4 regions of the Kitasatospora sp. NPDC087314 genome follow, and region 3 is predicted to be linked to each of the others. Evidence: riboswitches for the same ligand, from Rfam matches in the RefSeq annotation. Region 3 holds a riboswitch; each other region holds the start of a gene.

Region 1 (4,520 bases), on a different contig from region 3:
GCCGGGCCAAGTACGCGGCCACCGCGCTGGCCGCGGCGCTGGAGGCGGAGCCGGCCTTCCGGGTGCGGATAGCGGAGCGGCTGCGGCTGGGCCAGCCGGACCTGGTGAAGGCGTTGGAGTCGGGCAGTGTCCCGGGCGCCGCCGATCCGATGGACGTCGCGGCCGCCGCCTACCTGGTGCGCTCGGCCGGTTGGAGCCGGCTGGTCGCCGAGGCCGGGGAGGAGGCCGAGCGGGCCGGTGCCGAGGGCGTGGCCGCCGAGGCCGCCCGGCTGGTGGAGAAGCTGCAGGCCGAGCTGGCCGAGCTGCGGGCGGCTGCCCGGGCGGACCTGGACCGGCAGCGTGCGGAGTCCGAGGACGTCCGCCGGGAGGCCGAGTCGCTGCGCAAGAAGGTGCGCTCGCTGGAGAGCGACACCCGCCGGGCGCAGGCCGAGACCCGGCGGCTGGCCGGGGAGCTGGAGGCCGCGAAGGCGCAGGCGGCGGCCGAGCGCGGCGCCGCGGAGACCGAGGCCCGGCGGTTGCGGCACCGGGTCGGGGAGCTGGAGACCGCCGCCGAGCAGGGCCGCCGGTCGGCCCGCGAGGGGCGCAGCGTCGAGGACATGCGGTTGCGGCTGCTGCTGGACACCGTGCTGCAGTCGGCACAGGGGCTGCAGCGGGAGCTGGCGCTGCCGGTCTCCCAGATCCGCCCGGCGGACCTGGTGGAGGCGGTGGTGCCGGGGTCGGCCTCGCCGCACGACGTGGCCCGGCGCGGCCTGGCCGACGACGATCCGGCGCTGCTGGACCAGCTGCTGGCGATCCCGCAGGTGCACCTGGTGGTGGACGGCTACAACGTGACCAAGACCGGCTATCCGGCGCTGCCGCTGGAGCAGCAGCGGATCCGGCTGCTGGGCGGGCTGGCGATGCTGGCCCAGCGCACCCAGGCGGAGGTCACCTGTGTGTTCGACGGGCAGGACCTGGACGTTCCGGTGATCATGGCGCCACCGCGCGGTGTGCGGGTACGGTTCAGCCGGACCGGGGAGACCGCGGACGAGCTGATCCGCCGTCTGGTGCGGGCCGAACCGCAGGGCCGGCCGGTGGTGGTGGTGTCCACCGACCGGGAGGTCGCGGAGGGCGTGCGGAAGGCGGGCGCGCGCCCCGTGGCCTCCGTTCTGCTGCTGAACCGGCTGGCCCGGCCCTGACCACTGCCCGGGCGGGATGACGCCTGGTCAGCGCCCTGTTTGCGAGGGTGTGCACATCCCGTGAATTCAGCGGGGGAAATGGAGTTCACGCCTTCGGGGGAGTGGCAAAACGCGTAGATCTTCACTAGGGTCTGGCGTCAAACCTATTTTCCGGATTCTCACCTGATCGGGTGAGGCCGATGGAAGAAGGAGCAGTTCCCTTGGCCTCCCACCGCCGTCCCAAGCAGCCGAGCCGCGCGCGGGTCTCCGTGCTCACTGCCGCCGCTGCGACTGCGGTCGCACTCTCCGCACAGGTCGCCGCGCACGCCGCGCCCCAGCCGAACAAGAGCGACGTCAAGGCGCAGATCGACCAGCTCCAGCAGGACCAGGAGCAGGCGGCTGAGAAGTACAACGGCGCCAAGGAGCGGGCCGACCAGCTCCGCAAGCAGGCCGACCAGCTGCAGGACCAGGTGGCCCGCAGCCAGGACCAGATGACCCGGCTCCAGACCGGCCTGGCCGGTGTGGCGGGCGAGCAGTACCGCACCGGCGGGATCGACCCGTCCGTCCAGCTGATGCTCTCCTCCGACCCGTCCGGTTACCTGGAGAAGGCCTCCACCGTCCAGCAGGCCAGCACCAGTGAGACCGAGGCGCTCAAGGGTCTGCTGGACCAGCAGCGCCGGCTGGACCAGGAGAAGGCCGAGGCCGCCGCCGTCCTGGCCTCACTCGACTCCACCACCAAGGACCTGAACCAGGCCAAGTCGGACGTCAACCAGAAGCTCAAGGCAGCTCAGGACCTGCTGAACTCGCTCAGCGCCTCGGACCGCGCCGCGCTGCGCGCCCAGCAGACGCAGGACGACCGGGCCTCGCGCGGCAGCGAGCGCACCGACCTCGGCAGCCTCCCGCAGGCCGGTGGCTACGCGGGCGTGGCCGTCGCCAAGGCGATGAGCAAGCAGGGCTCGCCGTACGTGTGGGGCGCCACCGGCTCGACCACCTTCGACTGCTCGGGCCTGATGGTCTGGGCGTACGGCCAGGCCGGCATCTCGCTGCCGCGCACCTCGCAGGAGCAGGGCAACGTCGGCACCCGGGTCACGCTGGACCAGGCCCAGCCGGGCGACCTGGTCATCTACGGCCCCGACCGGCACCACGTCGCGATGTACATCGGCAACGGCATGGTGGTGCACGCGCCGCACACCGGCGACGTGGTGAAGGTGATGAAGGCCGACGCGATGCCGATCAACACGATCCGCCGGGTCTGACGGCCCGACACGCCCGCCGGCCCCGTCCGGGCCTGTGATCCGCGCCACCCTCCGACCGGGGGGTGGCGTTCGGTTTTGCCCGCCGGGCGACCACATCGTGAAAGCCGATCAGCTTTGCGTGTGGCGGTGATCACCATCTGTCATATTCACAGAAGAACTTTGGTCTTCTTCCGTCTTTTTTCTGACAAGGATTTGAACGGATCACGGTTCAGTTACTAGGGTCATGCTTCGAACCACCGCACTGTCGATCGCCCAGCCGGGGTGGCGGCGGTGGTTTCCGTCGAGTTCGCGACGCAGCGGGGCGGGCCGAGTGCCTGCCCGACGGGGAGCCCAGCAGTCGGGGGCGCTGTCGAGCGGAGCCGGGGAACCACGTTCCTCCGGGGTGAATCGGCGCCAGGTCGGCCGGTGGAACGGCCGTGAGGCGTCGTAGGGCATGCTTCCGGCCCGAACCCGTCAGCTCACCCGGTAGGCGGCCGTAGGAAGAAGGAGTCCGCCTTCGTGGCGTCCCATCGTCGTCCCAAGCCCGCCGGCCGCGCCCGGGTGTCGATCCTGACCGGTGTCGCCGCCGCAGCCGTCGCGCTGTCCGCGCAGTCCGGCGCTCACGCCGACCCGCAGCCGACCAAGGACCAGGTCAAGGAGCAGGTCGACCAGCTCAACGAGCAGGCCGAACAGGCGTCGGAGAAGTACAACGCCGCGCAGGAGAAGCAGCAGGAGCTGCAGAAGCAGGTCACCGGCCTGCAGGACCAGGTGGCGCGGCAGCAGGCGCAGGTGACCGACCTGCAGGGCGGCCTGGCCGAGATCGCCGGCGAGCAGTACCGCAACGGCGGTATATCCCAGACCGTCCAGCTGATGTTCTCCGCCAGCCCGGACAACTTCCTGAGCCAGGCCGACACCCTGAACCAGGCCGGTGGCACCCAGAAGGGCCAGCTCAAGCAGCTCCAGGACGAGCAGCGCAAGCTCGACCAGGTGCGCTCCGAGGCCCAGGGCAAGCTCGCCGAGATGGAGACCACCACTCAGCAGCTGAAGTCGGCCAAGGACGAGGTCCAGGGCAAGCTCAAGGCCGCGCAGGACCTCCTCAACACCCTGACCGAGCAGGAGCGCCAGGCGCTGCGCGCGGCCGAGGAGAAGGCCGCCGCCGAGGCCAAAGCCAAGGCCGACGCCGCCGCGAAGGCCGCTCAGCAGGCCGCCGCTCAGCAGGCCGCCGCCCAGCAGGGCGCCGACCGCTCCTCCCGCGACAGCAGCCGCACCGACCCGAGCGCCCAGGTGTCCGCGCCGGCCCCCAAGCCGACCGCCGGCAGCTCGCGCGGTGCCGCCGCGCTGTCCATCGCCGCCTCCAAGATCGGCAGCCCGTACGTGTACGGCGCCTCCGGTCCGGGCTCCTTCGACTGCTCCGGCCTGATGGTGTGGGCGTTCAACCAGGTCGACGTGTCGCTGCCGCGCACCTCGCAGGAGCAGGCCCACGCCGGCACCCGGATCGGTACGGACCTCTCCCAGGCCCAGCCCGGCGACCTGCTGATCTTCTTCGGCGACGCCCACCACGTGGGGATCTACGCCGGCAACGGCCAGGTGCTGCACGCCCCCAAGCCGGGCGCGTCGGTGCGCTACGAGGCGGTCTCCAACATGCCGCTGACCTCCATCGTGCGGGTCTGATCCCCGCTCAGGTCCTGACGGGCCCGGCCTTCCACCACGGAAGGCCGGGCCTGCGGCTTTTCCGGCGACTCGGGCTGGTGTCCGATTACTGGTCAAATATTCGAGTTGGGAGGGGTTTGGACTCGGTTGCCCGGACTCGCTAACGTCTGCCACCGGACTCCCGCTTCGAGGGCCGCCCCTTTGGTGCGGCGGCGGGGCCGCACCGCAGGATTGGAGCCGCTGCCGCCATGCCCGTGCACCGCCGTTCCCAACTGCTCGCCCGTGCGCTGGTGCTGACCGCGGCCGCCGCCGCCGCCCTCGGCGTGACGGCGGGCGGCAGCGCCCAGGCGGCCCCCGGCACGCCGGACACGCCCACCCACAAGGACGTCAGGGCGCAGGTGGAGCAGCTCTACGACGAGGCCGAGCAGGCGTCGGAGAAGTACAACGCCGCGCAGGACGCCCAGCAGCGCCTCCAGGGCGA
Region 2 (4,520 bases), on a different contig from region 3:
CTGGTCGAGGCGATCGAGGAGGGGGACCGGGAGACGCTGCGCGAGGAACTGGGCGATGTGCTGCTCCAGGTGTTCTTCCATTCCCGGATCGCCGAGGAGCACCCGTCGGAGGCGTTCTCGATCGACGACGTGGCCGGTGACATCGTCGAGAAGCTGATGTACCGGCATCCGCACGTGTTCGGGGACGTCGAGGCGGAGGGCGCCGCCGAGGTGGAGGCGAACTGGGAGCAGCTGAAGGCGGCCGAGAAGGCGGACCGGGAGTCGGTGCTGGACGGCGTGCCGGCCGGGCTGCCGTCGCTGGCGTACGCGGCGAAGCTGGTGTCGCGGGTACGCCGGGCGGGGTTCGCGGGCGTGCCGGACGAGCCGTACGAGCTGCCGGTGGAGCTGACGGCGGCCTCGGCGGGCCGGCTGCTGCTGGCGGTGGCGCAGCGGGCGCACGACGCCGGGGTGGACGCGGACGCGGCGCTGCGGTCGGCCGCGCGCGGCTACCGGGACGCAGTGCGCGCGGCCGAGGGGCTCAAGCCGGTCGAGGGGCTCAAGCCGGTCGACGAGTAGCGGGCCTCAGGCGGCCTTGGCGGTGGGCTCGGCCGGGCACCGCTGCGGCGGGACGACCTCGCCGATGGCCTCGCCGACGAGGGCGAGGAGTTCGGCGAGGCGTTCGAGGTCGAGGTGGTCGGGCAGGTCGGCGAGGGAGACGATCCGCTCGCCGTCGGGGCCGGCGACGCAGAACAGGTCGATGGAGCCGAGGTGCTTCTCGGCGGTGTCGACGAGGGCGGCGATGTCGCTGGGGCGGCGGATGTCGCCGCCGACGCCGACGACGGGGCAGCCCGGCCGGTCGAGTTCGGTGGCGAGGTCCTCGGCGACACCGACGTGCTGGTCGGCGATCAGCACTCCGGCGGCGCCGGCGGCGGTGAACCGGCGGGCGAGGCCGGCTCCCGACCCGCCGTCGAGTACCGCGATGACGACGACTGCCCCGCTGACCCGCATGGCCTGCTCCTCCCTGTGGGCGACACCGCACCGGCGCCCACGATTTCTGCGGAGGATCGTAGACAGGTCCTGACCCTCCGCAACAGGGATTACCCCTCAGGTGACCAGACTCACGCCCGCCGTCCGTCCAAGAGCTGTCCACGGAGCGTTGGCACGCCGTCCGCCGGGTGTTGACGAGCCGGCCCGAGCCGGGCCGAGCCGGGCGGGTCGAGGGCCGACCGGATCCCGACCGGATCCCCGTCGGATCCCGACCCGACTCCGACCCGGTCCCGACCGGCCGTGATCCGGCGGGGACGGTGCGCCCCCGACCCACCGGATACGGTCGGTGCATGCCAGTGCAGCCCGACCCCGCCGCCCCGCAGCTCTTCACCTGGGAGTTCGCCGCCGACCCGTACCCCGCCTACGCCTGGTTGCGCGAGCACGCCCCGGTGCACCGGACGACGCTGCCGAGCGGGGTGGAGGCCTGGCTGGTGACCCGTTACGCGGACGCGCGGCAGGCGCTGGCGGACGGCCGGCTGTCGAAGAACCCGGCGCACCACAGCGAGCAGGCTCACCGCACCGGCCGGGTGGGCATTCCGGGCGAACGCCAGGCGGACTTGATGACGCATCTGCTGAACATCGACCCGCCGGACCACACCCGGCTGCGCCGACTGGTGTCGAAGGCGTTCACCCCGCGCCGGGTGGCGGAGTTCGAGCCGCGGGTGCAGCAGCTCACGGACCGGCTGATCGACGGCTTCGCGCAGCGCGGTTCGGCGGACCTGATCCACGAGTTCGCCTTCCCGCTCCCCATCTACGCGATCTGCGACATGCTGGGAGTGCCGGCCGAGGACCAGGACGACTTCCGCGACTGGGCGGGGATGATGATCCGGCACGGCGGCGGCCAACGCGGCGGTGTGGGGCGAGCGGTGAAGCGGATGCGGGCGTACCTGCTGGAGCTGATCCACCGCAAGCGGGCGGATCCGGGGGAGGACCTGATCTCGGGCCTGATCCGGGCGAGCGACCACGGCGAGCACCTGACCGAGAACGAGGCCGCGGCGATGGCCTTCATCCTGCTGTTCGCGGGGTTCGAGACGACGGTGAACCTGATCGGCAACGGCACCTACGCGCTGCTGCGCAACCCGGGGCAGCGGGCGCTGCTGCAGGAGTCGGTGGCGCGTGGCGAGACGGCGCTGCTGGAGACCGGGATCGAGGAACTCCTGCGCTACGACGGGCCGGTGGAGCTGGCGACGTGGCGCTTCGCGACGCGGCCGCTGTCGATCGGCGGGGTGGACATCCCGGTGGGCGATCCGGTGCTGGTGGTGCTGGCCGCGGCGGACCGCGATCCGGCCAGGTTCGCGGACGAGAACATCCTTGACCTGGCCCGGAGGGACAACCCGCACCTGGGTTTCGGCCACGGGATCCATTACTGCATCGGCGCCCCGCTGGCCCGGCTGGAGGGTCGGAGTGCGCTGGCCACGCTGCTTTCCCGGTTGCCGGATCTGCGGCTTGCGGAAAGCCCGGAGAATCTGCGCTGGCGGGGTGGCCTGATCATGCGTGGGCTGCGGGAACTCCCGGTCGAATTCAGCCCGGAGAGCAGGTCGCCGCACGCGCCCGTCCCTCCCGTCGACGCTCCGACACGCTGACGAGGCGTCGCCGGACGGCCTCCACGGGCAGTCTGAACCGTCATCAATCCGGACATACGACCCCCTTTGGTAGGCGACCGAACACGTGCCGTAATTTCTGTGTGATATCGGTGATATGAGCTTGTGATTGGTCTGAGGATCTGTCTACTCTCCCTGGAGTTCGCAGCTGCGGACCCCGTGCGCGGAACGCCGAATCCTGCCCGCCGCGTCACGGGAAACCGACCAGACCCTGGGCAGGGGCGGGGGAACCAGGTTTGTTGCCGTTCCCCAACGGCTTGGGGTGAAGCCGCCCGAGCGGAATCGTTTCCGCTTTCGGCGGCCGGGCCACCTCCCGGTCCGAACCCGACAGCTCACCTCGCAGGCGTGCGGAGAGGGACCTCTTCATGCTGTTCGTTGGAACTGGCCGTCACCGTCGTCGCACCCAGGCCGAGAAGGCCATCGCCGTCGCCGGTGTGGCCGGCGTCGGACTCGCGATGCCGATCCTCACCGCCACCGGCGCCTCCGCCGCCCCGGCCTCCGCCTGGGACTCCGTCGCCCAGTGCGAGAGCGGCGGCAACTGGAGCATCAACACCGGCAACGGCTTCTACGGCGGCCTGCAGTTCACCTCCAGCACCTGGAAGGCGTACGGCGGCACCTCCTACGCGCCGCAGGCCAACCAGGCCAGCAAGGGGCAGCAGATCTCGGTCGCCGAGAAGGTGCTGGCCTCGCAGGGGCCGGGCGCCTGGCCGGTCTGCTCGCAGAAGGCCGGTCTGAGCAAGGGCGGCGCCCCGGCGTCCGTTGACACCTCCTCGGACGCCAAGCCCGCCAAGCAGCCCGCCGCCAAGCCGGTCCAGCAGGAGCAGGCCCCGAAGCCGGTGCAGCAGGCCGCCCCGAAGCCGGCCGCCCAGCAGCCGGCGCAGCCGCAGGCCCAGGGCTTCTCCGGCAAGGCCGGCTGGGACGCCGACGCGAAGGTGTACCGGTACCAGAACAACGGTGCCTGGTACTGGACCAGCCACCAGAGCGTCTACCAGCAGTACGCGGGCCAGGCCGCCGCCCAGCCGCAGTCCGCGCCACGGGCCGCGCAGCCCGTCCAGCCGGTCCAGCGCGTCCAGCCCATCCTGCCCGCGCAGTCCGCCCCGGCCGCGCAGACCGGCCACGACTACACCGTCCGGTCCGGCGACACGCTGTCGAGCATCGCCACCGCCCAGGGCGTGTCCGGCGGTTGGCAGTCGGTGTACGACGGCAACCGCGGCACCGTCGGCGGGGACCCGAACCTGATCATGCCCGGCCAGGTGCTGCACCTCGGCTGATCCTGCGAGGCCCGGCGAAGGAAGGGGGACGGGCTTCGTCCCCCTTCCTTCGCATTCGCCCGTTTCGATCGGGCAGTCAGGTGAACTACCGGTGGGTAGTCGGGCCACACGCTGAGACGGGACCGAGGCCAACGTGGCCCCGGCGGCCAGGGCGGTTAGGCTCTGGTCGTAACGACTTCGCAATCGTCCCGCCGGCAGCACCAATCGTCGGCCGGACCCTGCTTCCGCAAGGAGATGCCTCGTGCCGTCCATCGATGTCGTCGTAGCCCGTGAGATCCTCGACTCGCGTGGCAACCCCACGGTCGAGGTCGAGGTCGGCCTCGACGACGGCAGCACCGGTCGTGCCGCTGTCCCGTCGGGTGCCTCCACCGGCGCCTTCGAGGCGCTTGAGCTGCGCGACGGTGACAAGAACCGCTACTTCGGCAAGGGCGTGGAGAAGGCCGTCCTGGCCGTCATCGAGCAGATCGGCCCGGAGCTGGTCGGCTACGACGCCACCGAGCAGCGCCTGATCGACCAGGCCATGCTCGACCTGGACGCCACCCCGGACAAGTCCTCGCTCGGCGCCAACGCGATCCTGGGCGTCTCGCTGGCCGTGGCGCACGCCGCCTCCGAGGCCAGCGAC
Region 3 (4,520 bases):
AGCTATGAACGACGAAGACCTGCGACTCGCCCCGCTCACCAGGGCCGCCGACCTGCTCGCCTGGGCGGCGGCGCAGGACCGCGCCCCGGTGGCCGAGGCGCCGCTGCGCGCGGTGCTGGCCCTGCTGGAGCTGGGCGAGGGCAGGATGCACGACGGCTGGCCCGAACTGACCTCGACCGCGATGGAACACCTGCTGTACGAGCGGCTCTACCTGTACGTCCAACCCGAGCCGGAGGCGGACCCGCTGGCGTACGGCGCCGCCGTGCGGCTGCTGGTCGACCACCAGCGGGCGGCCAAGCGCCTCAACGCCAAGCGCCAGGAGCGGCTGCACGCCGAGGCCGAGTGGCAGGGCGAGGTCGCGGCCGGGCTGCTGCGCCGCGCCGACCTGGTGACCTGGCCCCGGCTGTACGCGCTGCTGCTGCACGCGCACGGGGTGGACGTCGCGGACGAGGCCGGGGTCCGGGCCTGGCTGGCCGGATTCCGGGAGCTGACGCAGGACGAGCGGCTGGCCGCGTTCGCCGCGCTGGGGCAGGCCGGCTGGCTGGACGAGGTGGACGAGCAGGGCTGGGGCCCGGCCCGGGTGTTGTCGGTCGGCATGGCCACCGATGGCGCGCGCCGGCTGCTGGAGCAGGGCCTGATGCGGCGCAGCTACCGCAACCTGGCCGAGCTGACCGCACTGGGCCGGCCGATGCCGGACGAACTCGCCGGGGACTTCGGGGAGTTCGAGGACGCGGCGGCGGAGGCGGCGCTCGACCTGTACGGGGAGTGGACGGTGCCCGGGCTGCCGCGGCTGCTGGTGACGGAGTTCCCGGACCTCGCGCCGGAGCCAGGGCAGGAGGAGATCGACGCGTACCTGGCGGGGCTGGCGCAGGAGTGACGCGGGCGGACGCGGCGCGCCCGGGCGTGAGGTGACGGAGCCCCGGCCGCGCGGTGTGCGGCCGGGGCTTCGCGGGTGCGTCAGGGGTTGAGGCCGCGCTGCTGGAGCCAGGTCTCCGGGTCGACCGGGGCGCCGCCGCCGGGGCGGACCTCCAGGTGCAGGTGCGGGCCGGTCACGTTGCCGGTCGCACCGACCTTGCCGATCTGCTGGCCGGAGCCGACCTTGCCGGAGCCCTTGATGATCGAGGAGAGGTGGCAGTACCAGATCTCGGTGCCGTCGGGCAGCGTCTCGACGATCCGGTAGCCGTACGAGCCGGACCAGCCGGCCGAGGTGATGGTGCCCTGGCCGACCGCGTAGACGGGGGTGCCGGTGTCGGCGGCGAAGTCCAGGCCGGTGTGCAGGTGGGCCCAGTAGCGGGCGCTCTGGCCGTAGTGGGCGGAGAGGTTGTAGTCGCGCACCGGCAGGGTGAGGGCGGCGGCCTTGGCCCGCTCGGCCTCGTCGGCGACCCGCTTGGCCTCGGCCTCCTTGGCGGCGGCCTTGGCCTCCGCCTCCTTCGCGGCCTGCACGCGGGCGCCCTCCTCGGCGGCGGTGCGCTGGCTGTCGGCCTGCTGCTGGATGCGGGCGGCGAGCGCGAGGCCGGGGTCGGCGGAGAGCGCGACCGGGGTCTCGTCCGGGGCCTCGATGGCGGGGGCGGCAGCCGGGGTGGCGGAGGCGAAGCCGGTGGCGCCAAGGGTCGCGGCGACGGCGGTGACGCCGAGCAGCGGGGAGGCCCCACGGGTCTGACGCGGCATCCGGTGCCGGTTGGTCTCGACGTCCGGGCCGGAGTGTTCGGGGCTGTCCGGGCCGGGGTGGTCGAGGAGCTGGGTACCGGCTGCGGGGCCGGCCGGGTGTGCCGGGGTGTGCGTCGACGCCACGGAGGCGCGCTCCTTTCCTTCCTTCGCGCCTACCGGGTTAGCTGACGGGTTCGGAGCAGGAAGGTCTCCTACGGCCGGGCCGGAGCCCTGCCGATTCACCCCAAGGAACGTGGTTCCCCGGCTCTCTGACCTGCCCGGAGGCCGGCCGGCGGGATTAGGCGACGGCGCACGGTGCCGTCTGGGTACGGCGTTGACGACCGCGCTGCGTTATCAAACGTTAATCCTAGGAGGCCCTGATTCCAAGCCGTTCGCTCGGGACGACCGGGGGCGGGTGGGGCAATCTGGGACACGATGGGCGTTTTGCGCCCCTTGGCCACCATTGACGCCACCTAACGTGATCGGACGTCAACGAACGACCCCCCATCTGAGTACTCCTACTCATGTGCGGCCCGTCCGCGCCGCCGCATTCTGGCGCCATGAACGCACCGATGCAGTCACGCACGACGGCCGCGTACCACCTCCAGGCCGTGCTGTCCTTCGCGCTGTCCGGCAGCGCCCTCGCCGTCGGGATCGCCTACCTGCCGGTCGGCGGCTGGACCCGGGCCTTCCTCGGAATCGGCTTCCTCTACACCGTCACCTCCTCCTTCACGCTGGCCAAGGTGATCCGCGACCGGCAGGAGACGAACGAGATCGTCACCCGGGTGGACCAGGCCCGGCTGGAGAAGCTGCTCAGCGAGCACGACCCGTTCAAGGTCGAGGGGGCCTGAGGGGCGGACTCCGAGGGTCGACACTCCGACCGCCCGCCGAGAGCTTGACGGCTAAGGCTATTAGCCTTAGCTTTATGGCTATCGGCAGAACAGTCGATGACCCGCACCGGCGGTCCCAGGAGGCCCACCATGAACGCCACCAGCGCCCCCAGCACCCAGTACGTCGACGTCCCCGGCGGCCGGATCGCCTACGACGACACCCGGCACGGCGACGGCACCCCCGTCGTCCTGCTCCCCGGGATGCTCGACACCCGCGCCGCGTACCGGCACCTCCACCCCCTGCTGACCGCCGCCGGCCACCGGGTCGTCACCATGGACCTGCGCGGCTTCGGCGCATCCTCGATCGTCTGGGACGACTACTCCCCCGCCGCCATCGCCACCGACGTCCTCGCCCTGCTCGACCACCTCGGCATCGAGCGCGCCGTCCTGGTCGGCAACTCCTACACCGGCGCGACGGTCGTCAAGGTCGCCGGGGACGCCCCCGACCGCGTCGCCGGCATCACCCTGCTGGACGCCTTCATCGAGAACCCGCCGCCGAACGCCCTGATGCGCGGCGTCGTCCGTGCCATGGGCGCCGCACTCGTCCACTGGCCCGCCTTCTGGGGCCTGTACCACCGCAAGCTCGCCTTCCCCGGCGCCAAGCCCGCCGACTTCGACGCGTACGTCGACGGACTCGTCGCCGCGCTGCGCACCCCCGGCCGCAAGACCGCCACCCGCGGGCAGGTCGCCGGCGACTCCGCACCGGTCGGCTGGACCGAGGCCGTCCGCTGCCCGGCGCTCGTCGTCATGGGCAGCAAGGACCCCGACTTCCCCAAGCCGGAGGTCGTCGCCGACCGGCAGGCCGCCGCACTGGGCGCACGGAAGGTGATGATCGAGGGGTCCGGGCACTACCCGATGGCCGACAACCCGCAGGCCACGGCCGACGCCCTGCTGTCCTTCCTCGCCGAACTCGCCTGAGCCGGCCCGGCCCCGCCGCCCCTTCCACCGGAGAGACCGCACCCATGCCCCGAGTAGGACTGACCCCCGAACAGGTCGTCGGCCACGCCCTCGCCCTCATCGACGAGCAGGGCCTCGACGCCCTCACCCTGGCCGCCGTCGCCGCCCGGGCCGGGGTCGCCACCCCGTCGCTGTACAAGCACGTCAGCGGCGGCCTCGCCGAACTGCGGCGGCTGATCGCCGTCCGGGTCACCGAGGAACTGGCCGACCGGCTCGCCGAGGCCGCCGTCGGCCGCAGCGGGGACGACGCCGTCGCCGCCGTCCTGCGCGCCTACCACGCGTACGCCACCGAGCACCCGCACCGCTACACCGCCCTCCCCCAGGCCCCGCAGCCCGACGACGACCTCACCCACGCGGCGGCCCGGCTGGTCGGGGTGATCATCGCCGTCCTGCGGGAGTACGGCCTCGACGGCGCAGAGGCGATCCACGCCGCCCGCACCGTCCGCTCCGTCGCCCACGGCTTCGCCTCCCTCTCCATCGGCGGCGGCTTCCAACTCGCCGAAGACCTGGCCACCACCCAGAACCGCCTCATCACCATCCTCACCACCGGCCTCCGCACCTGGCCCACCCCCTGACCCACCGACTTCCCCGGCCGGCGCAACAGACCGAGACGTCGGACCCACCGACTTCCTGCGCGGGGCACGCGAGGAGCACGCGAGGAACGCGGCCCCGATGACCCGGCCCGACACGCCCGAGGCAGGATCGCCAGCGGAGCGTAGGAAGTCGGACTCGCCGACTTCTCGCGCAAGGCAAGCGCGAACCGCACCTGAAACGGCTGGCGGGCCCACGCGCACGATCGGGCCGGCACGAGAAGTCGAGGCGGCCGACTTTCGAGACCGGCAGTGCGAGGAAGCGGCGCGCACGCGGGAAGTCGGACCGGCCGACTTCTGGTGGCGGGTGGGGGTGGGATGGCGGGGTGGTGTCGAACTGGTTGTCGGGAGTGGTGGGGGTGGACGGGTTAGTGTGGCCGGGCTGACTGGTGGTCATGACCGGGGACCGCCGACCCCTTGGCGGAGGTCCACGTGC
Region 4 (4,520 bases), on a different contig from region 3:
GCGGGGCCCTCTTCCGTGGGCACGTGGCCCGGGTCGAGCGGCGGGGTGGTGCCGCAGTTCCACTGGCAGTCCGGCTCGGCGACGGGGTGGTCCGCCGGCGCGAGGACGTTGCCGCGGACGGTGGCGAAGGCGGTCAGCCCGCCGGTGACCAGCAGCCCGGCGCAGATCAGCATCGCGGTGTGGAAGGCGGAGTCCACCGCGGACGGCACCCGGTAGGCGTCGCCGCTCAGCCCGGCGAACGCGGGCAGGGCGGCGACCGCGAGCAGCCCGGCGGCGCGGGCGGCGGCGTTGTTGACGCCGCTGGCGATGCCCGCGTGCCGGACCTCGACGGCGGCCAGCACCGTCGCGGTCAGCGGCGCGACCAGCAGCACCATCCCGCAGCCCATCACCGCGACGGCGGGCAGCACGTCCGCCCAGTAGGAGGAGTGGGGGCCGGTGCGCAGCATCAGCAGCACCCCGGCGGCGCACAGCAGCGGGCCGACGGTGAGCGGGATCCGGGGGCCGATCCGCTTGCCGAGCCGCCCGGCGCGCGCCGACAGCGTCAGCATCAGCACGGTGATCGGGACCAGCGCGAGGCCGGAGACCAGCGGGGAGAAGCCCGCGACGATCTGCAGCTGCACCACCAGCAGGAAGAACACCCCGCTGAACGCCGCGTAGACGCACAGGGTGACCAGGTTCACGGCGGTGAACAGCCGGGAGGAGAAGAGGCCGAGCGGCAGCATCGGCTCGGCGGTGCGGCGCTCGACCGCGAGGAAGGCCGCGCCGAACAGCAGGCCGAGGGCGCCGCTGACCCAGACGGCGGGGGACAGTCCCTCCCCGGCGGCGGTGAGCGCGTAGGTGATCGCCCCGAGGGCGAGCGCGGCGAGCAGCGCGCCGAGGACGTCGAAGTGGCCGACGGCGCTCTCGTCCCGGCTCTCGGGGACGAAGCGGGAGGTGACCGCGACCACGGCGGCCGCGAGCGGCAGGTTCAGCAGGAAGATCCACCGCCAGCCCGGGCCGTCCACCAGCCAGCCGCCGACGAAGGGGCCGACCGCGGCCGCCACCCCGCCGAGGCCCGACCACAGACCCACCGCCGCCGAGCGGTCGTCCGGGTGGAAGACGGCCTGCAGCATGGCGAGCGAACCGGGGGTGAGCAGCGCCCCGCCGACGCCCTGGACGGCGCGGGCGGCGATCAGCACCTGGATGTCCGGGGCGGCGGCGCAGGCCGCGGAGGCGGCGGCGAACCAGACCACGCCGATCAGGAACACCCGGCGCCGGCCGTACCGGTCCCCGAGCGCGCCGCCGAGCAGGATCAGCCCGGCCAGGGTGAGCAGGTACGCGTTCAGCGTCCACTGCAGGGAGGCGAGCGTGGCGCCGAGATCGGCGCCGATCCGGGGCAGCGCGACGTTCACCACGGTGCCGTCGAGCAGCGCCATGCTGGAGCCGAGCACCGTCGCCAGAAGTACCCAGCGGCCTTGCGCGGTGCCCAGACGCAGGATGCCGGACTCAGAGGTGGTCACGGCCTGATCCTGCGCCCAGTGGGGTGTACGTGACAAGGGTCACCGGGGGGTGTGTTGACGGTGGGCGGTGCGTGAGCGGCCGGGTGCGCTGTGCTGGCGGGATGGGCGCAGCGTCGTGGATCAGTGGCGCCGGGTGAATGGATTGTGCACGTACAGTGCGGCGGATCATTCGGAGGGTCACCATGGTCCGCGCAGTGGTTGCCGGTTCAAGTGATCGACATTGCTTCACTCGAATGGATGGGTTTTAGTTCAGCGACCGCCCGGCCAGTCCGGACGGATCCTCCGGGCGGAACGCCGAGTCCTGCCGCTGCCCGGTGGTTCGAACTGAACTCTGTACGGCAGGAGCGGGGGACCCACAGGTAAGTCGCCGGACCGGAACGGCACGCTCTCGCGTGACCGGATCCAGGGCCGGCTAGGGGTGAAGCCGCGCATGCGGCCGGGCAACTCCAGCCCGAACCCGACAGCTCACCTCGCAGGCGTCGGAGAGGAAAATCCCATGCCTGCTCAGGCTCGTCGTATCGCCCTGCCCCGCGCCGTCCGCATCGGCATCGCCACCGCCGTCACCGGTGCCTCCTTCGCCCTCCCGCTCGTCACCGCGATGAGCGCCCAGGCCTACACCGTCCCGGCCGCCCCGGTCGCGCAGAGCACCACCTCGACCAGTGCCGCTCCCGCCTCCGCTCCCGCCGCCCAGGCCCCCGCGCAGGAGAGCTACCGCGTCGTCAGCGGCGACACCCTGTCGAAGATCGCCGACGCCAAGCACGTCGACGGTGGCTGGGAGGCGCTGTACGCGCACAACCGCTCGGTCGTCGGTGGCAACCCGAACCTGATCTTCCCGGGCCAGCAGCTCGCGATCGCCGGCCAGGCCACCGCTGCCGCGCCGTCCTCGGACGCCGCCCCGGCCAAGCCGGCCGCTCCGGCCGCCTCGGACACCGCCGCCAAGCCGAAGGCCCAGCTGGAGGTCCGGACCGAGGCCGCGAAGCCGTCCGCCCAGCTCCAGACCCAGGTGCAGACCGCCGCGCCGGTCGCCGCGGTCACCGCCACCCCGGTAGCCGCCGCCACGTCCGGCTTCGTCGCGCCGCTGGCCAACCCGAAGCTGGGCACCGCCTACGGCGTGGCCGGCTCGATGTGGGCCTCCGGCCACCACACCGGCCAGGACTTCGTGGCCTCCACCGGCACCCCGCTGCGCGCCGTCGCCAACGGTGTCGTGGTGAAGGCCGGCAACGGCGGCGCCTACGGCAACGAGGTCGAGATCAAGCTCTCCGACGGCCACTACGCCGAGTACGCGCACCTCTCCTCGATCGGTGTGAAGATCGGTCAGACCGTCACCGCCGGCCAGCAGATCGGCCTCTCCGGCGCGACCGGCAACGTGACCGGCCCGCACCTGCACTTCGAGATCCGCAACGGCTCGGAGTACGGCTCGGACATCAACCCGGTCACCTACCTGCGGGCCCACGGCGTCGCGCTCTGACCCGTACCGCTTGAGAAGCCACCGCTGCTACGGGCGGAACGACCTCCCGGAATGGTCATGTCGGGTGACCGCTCGACCGGGTGATCGCCGCAGCGGCGGACATGGGCGCGGGACACGCCCAGGCCGGCCCGGCGCACGAGACCTCCCTCGTGTGCCGGGCCGGCCATCGCCTTTTCCGGCCGATGCTTTTCTCGGCCAATGCCCTTTCCGGGCGGGCTCGTTCGAGCGCGGGTGAGTGGAACCGAACAGGGCGTCAACCTGCCCGCGACCGGTCCGACGATCTGTTCTTGCGAGGGCTCTCGCCGCGCCCCGATGCTGTCGGGCAGTCGGCGCCCGGCGGTTCGGCGGGCGGTGGAGCCATGGCGCACGGAGGAGGACGGATGGCCGTCCGGAGCGGGGAAACGGTCGACGGGCAGACCGGGGGAGGCGGGGTCGACCGGTTGAAGGCGGACTCGGTCGGCCTGGTGGGCGTGGTGTTCATGGCGATCGCCACCGCCGCCCCGATCACCGCGATGACCGGCAACCTGCCGATCGTCGTCGGGCAGGGCAACGGCGTCGGCGCGCCCGCCGCGTACGTCCTGGCGACCGTGGTGCTCACGGTGTTCTCGGTCGGGTACGTGGCGATGGCCCGGCACATCACCGCGGCCGGGGCGTTCTACGGGTACATCTCGCACGGGCTCGGCCGGGTCGCCGGGATGGCCTCGGGGCTGCTCGCGGTGCTCGCGTACATCGTGTTCGAGGCCTCGGTCATCGGCTTCTTCGCCTACTCGCTGCGCGGACTGGTCCGTTCGCAGCTCGGTGTGGACCTGGGGTGGGGCTGGTACGCGCTGTTCGGGCTGGCGGTGATCGGGGTGATGGCCTGGTTCGACCTGCATCTGACGGCGGGGCTGCTCGGGGTTGCGCTGGTGCTGGAGATCGGGGTGCTGGGTGCGGTCTCGCTGGCCGTGCTGGTGGGCGGCGGCGGGCCGGACGGCATCGTCGGCGAGGCGGTGAACCCGCTGAACGCGCTGACGGGGGTAGGGGGTTCGGGCGCTGCGGCGGCCGGCCTCGGCCTGTTCTTCGCGTTCTGCTCCTGGGTGGGCTTCGAGTCGACCGCGATGTACGGCGAGGAGTCCCGGGACCCGAAGCGGGTGGTGCCGCGGGCGACCCTGGTCTCGGTGGTCGGGGTCGGGCTGTTCTACGTGTTCGTGTCCTGGATGATCGTGTCCGGCAACGGGGTTCGGCACGCGATCGACGTGGCGAGCGGCGCGGTGCCGGGCAAGGACGGGAACAGCCTGTTCCTCGACCCGCTGGGCGCGTACCTCGGGGCCTGGGCGGTGAAGGTGTTCCAATGGCTGGTCGTCACGGGCTCGTTCGCCTGCGCGATGGCCTTCCACCAGTGTGCGGCCCGCTACCTGTACGCGATCGGGCGGGAGGGGTTCCTGCTCCCGGCGCTCGGCCGCACCCACCCGAGGTACGGCTCGCCGCACGTCGCCTCGGTGGTGCAGTCGGGGATCGCGGGCGCGCTGGTGGCGGCGTTCCTGGCGGCGGGGATGGATCCGTACACGCACCTG

The links. Region 3 has a riboswitch for cyclic di-AMP ahead of ACIO5E_RS09235 (M23 family metallopeptidase). Riboswitches for the same ligand answer to the same signal wherever they lie in the genome.
Region 1: another riboswitch for cyclic di-AMP. It lies ahead of ACIO5E_RS02055 (NlpC/P60 family protein); the one in region 3 lies ahead of ACIO5E_RS09235 (M23 family metallopeptidase).
Region 2: another riboswitch for cyclic di-AMP. It lies ahead of ACIO5E_RS38870 (transglycosylase family protein); the one in region 3 lies ahead of ACIO5E_RS09235 (M23 family metallopeptidase).
Region 4: another riboswitch for cyclic di-AMP. It lies ahead of ACIO5E_RS34340 (peptidoglycan DD-metalloendopeptidase family protein); the one in region 3 lies ahead of ACIO5E_RS09235 (M23 family metallopeptidase).

What each region holds. Positions count from the first base shown of each region.
Region 1 covers NZ_JBIUYE010000001.1:448,776-453,295, forward strand. The annotation lists gene ACIO5E_RS02045 (NYN domain-containing protein) at 1-1,175, shown strand, start outside; gene ACIO5E_RS02050 (NlpC/P60 family protein) at 1,376-2,410, shown strand; cyclic di-AMP (ydaO/yuaA leader) riboswitch at 2,745-2,898, shown strand; gene ACIO5E_RS02055 (NlpC/P60 family protein) at 2,909-4,060, shown strand; gene ACIO5E_RS02060 (NlpC/P60 family protein) at 4,288-4,520, shown strand, end outside.
Region 2 covers NZ_JBIUYE010000030.1:26,546-31,065, forward strand. The annotation lists gene ACIO5E_RS38855 (MazG family protein) at 1-555, shown strand, start outside; gene ACIO5E_RS38860 (SDR family NAD(P)-dependent oxidoreductase) at 562-987, opposite strand; gene ACIO5E_RS38865 (cytochrome P450) at 1,317-2,609, shown strand; cyclic di-AMP (ydaO/yuaA leader) riboswitch at 2,820-2,987, shown strand; gene ACIO5E_RS38870 (transglycosylase family protein) at 2,993-3,898, shown strand; gene eno (phosphopyruvate hydratase) at 4,140-4,520, shown strand, end outside.
Region 3 covers NZ_JBIUYE010000003.1:590,378-594,897, reverse strand. The annotation lists gene ACIO5E_RS09240 (hypothetical protein) at 5-877, shown strand; gene ACIO5E_RS09235 (M23 family metallopeptidase) at 958-1,791, opposite strand; cyclic di-AMP (ydaO/yuaA leader) riboswitch at 1,804-1,962, opposite strand; gene ACIO5E_RS09230 (YiaA/YiaB family inner membrane protein) at 2,208-2,498, shown strand; gene ACIO5E_RS09225 (alpha/beta fold hydrolase) at 2,628-3,455, shown strand; gene ACIO5E_RS09220 (TetR/AcrR family transcriptional regulator) at 3,500-4,069, shown strand; gene ACIO5E_RS09215 (PP2C family protein-serine/threonine phosphatase) at 4,517-4,520, shown strand, end outside.
Region 4 covers NZ_JBIUYE010000019.1:156,477-160,996, reverse strand. The annotation lists gene ACIO5E_RS34345 (MFS transporter) at 1-1,499, opposite strand, end outside; cyclic di-AMP (ydaO/yuaA leader) riboswitch at 1,812-1,993, shown strand; gene ACIO5E_RS34340 (peptidoglycan DD-metalloendopeptidase family protein) at 1,996-2,967, shown strand; gene ACIO5E_RS34335 (APC family permease) at 3,348-4,520, shown strand, end outside.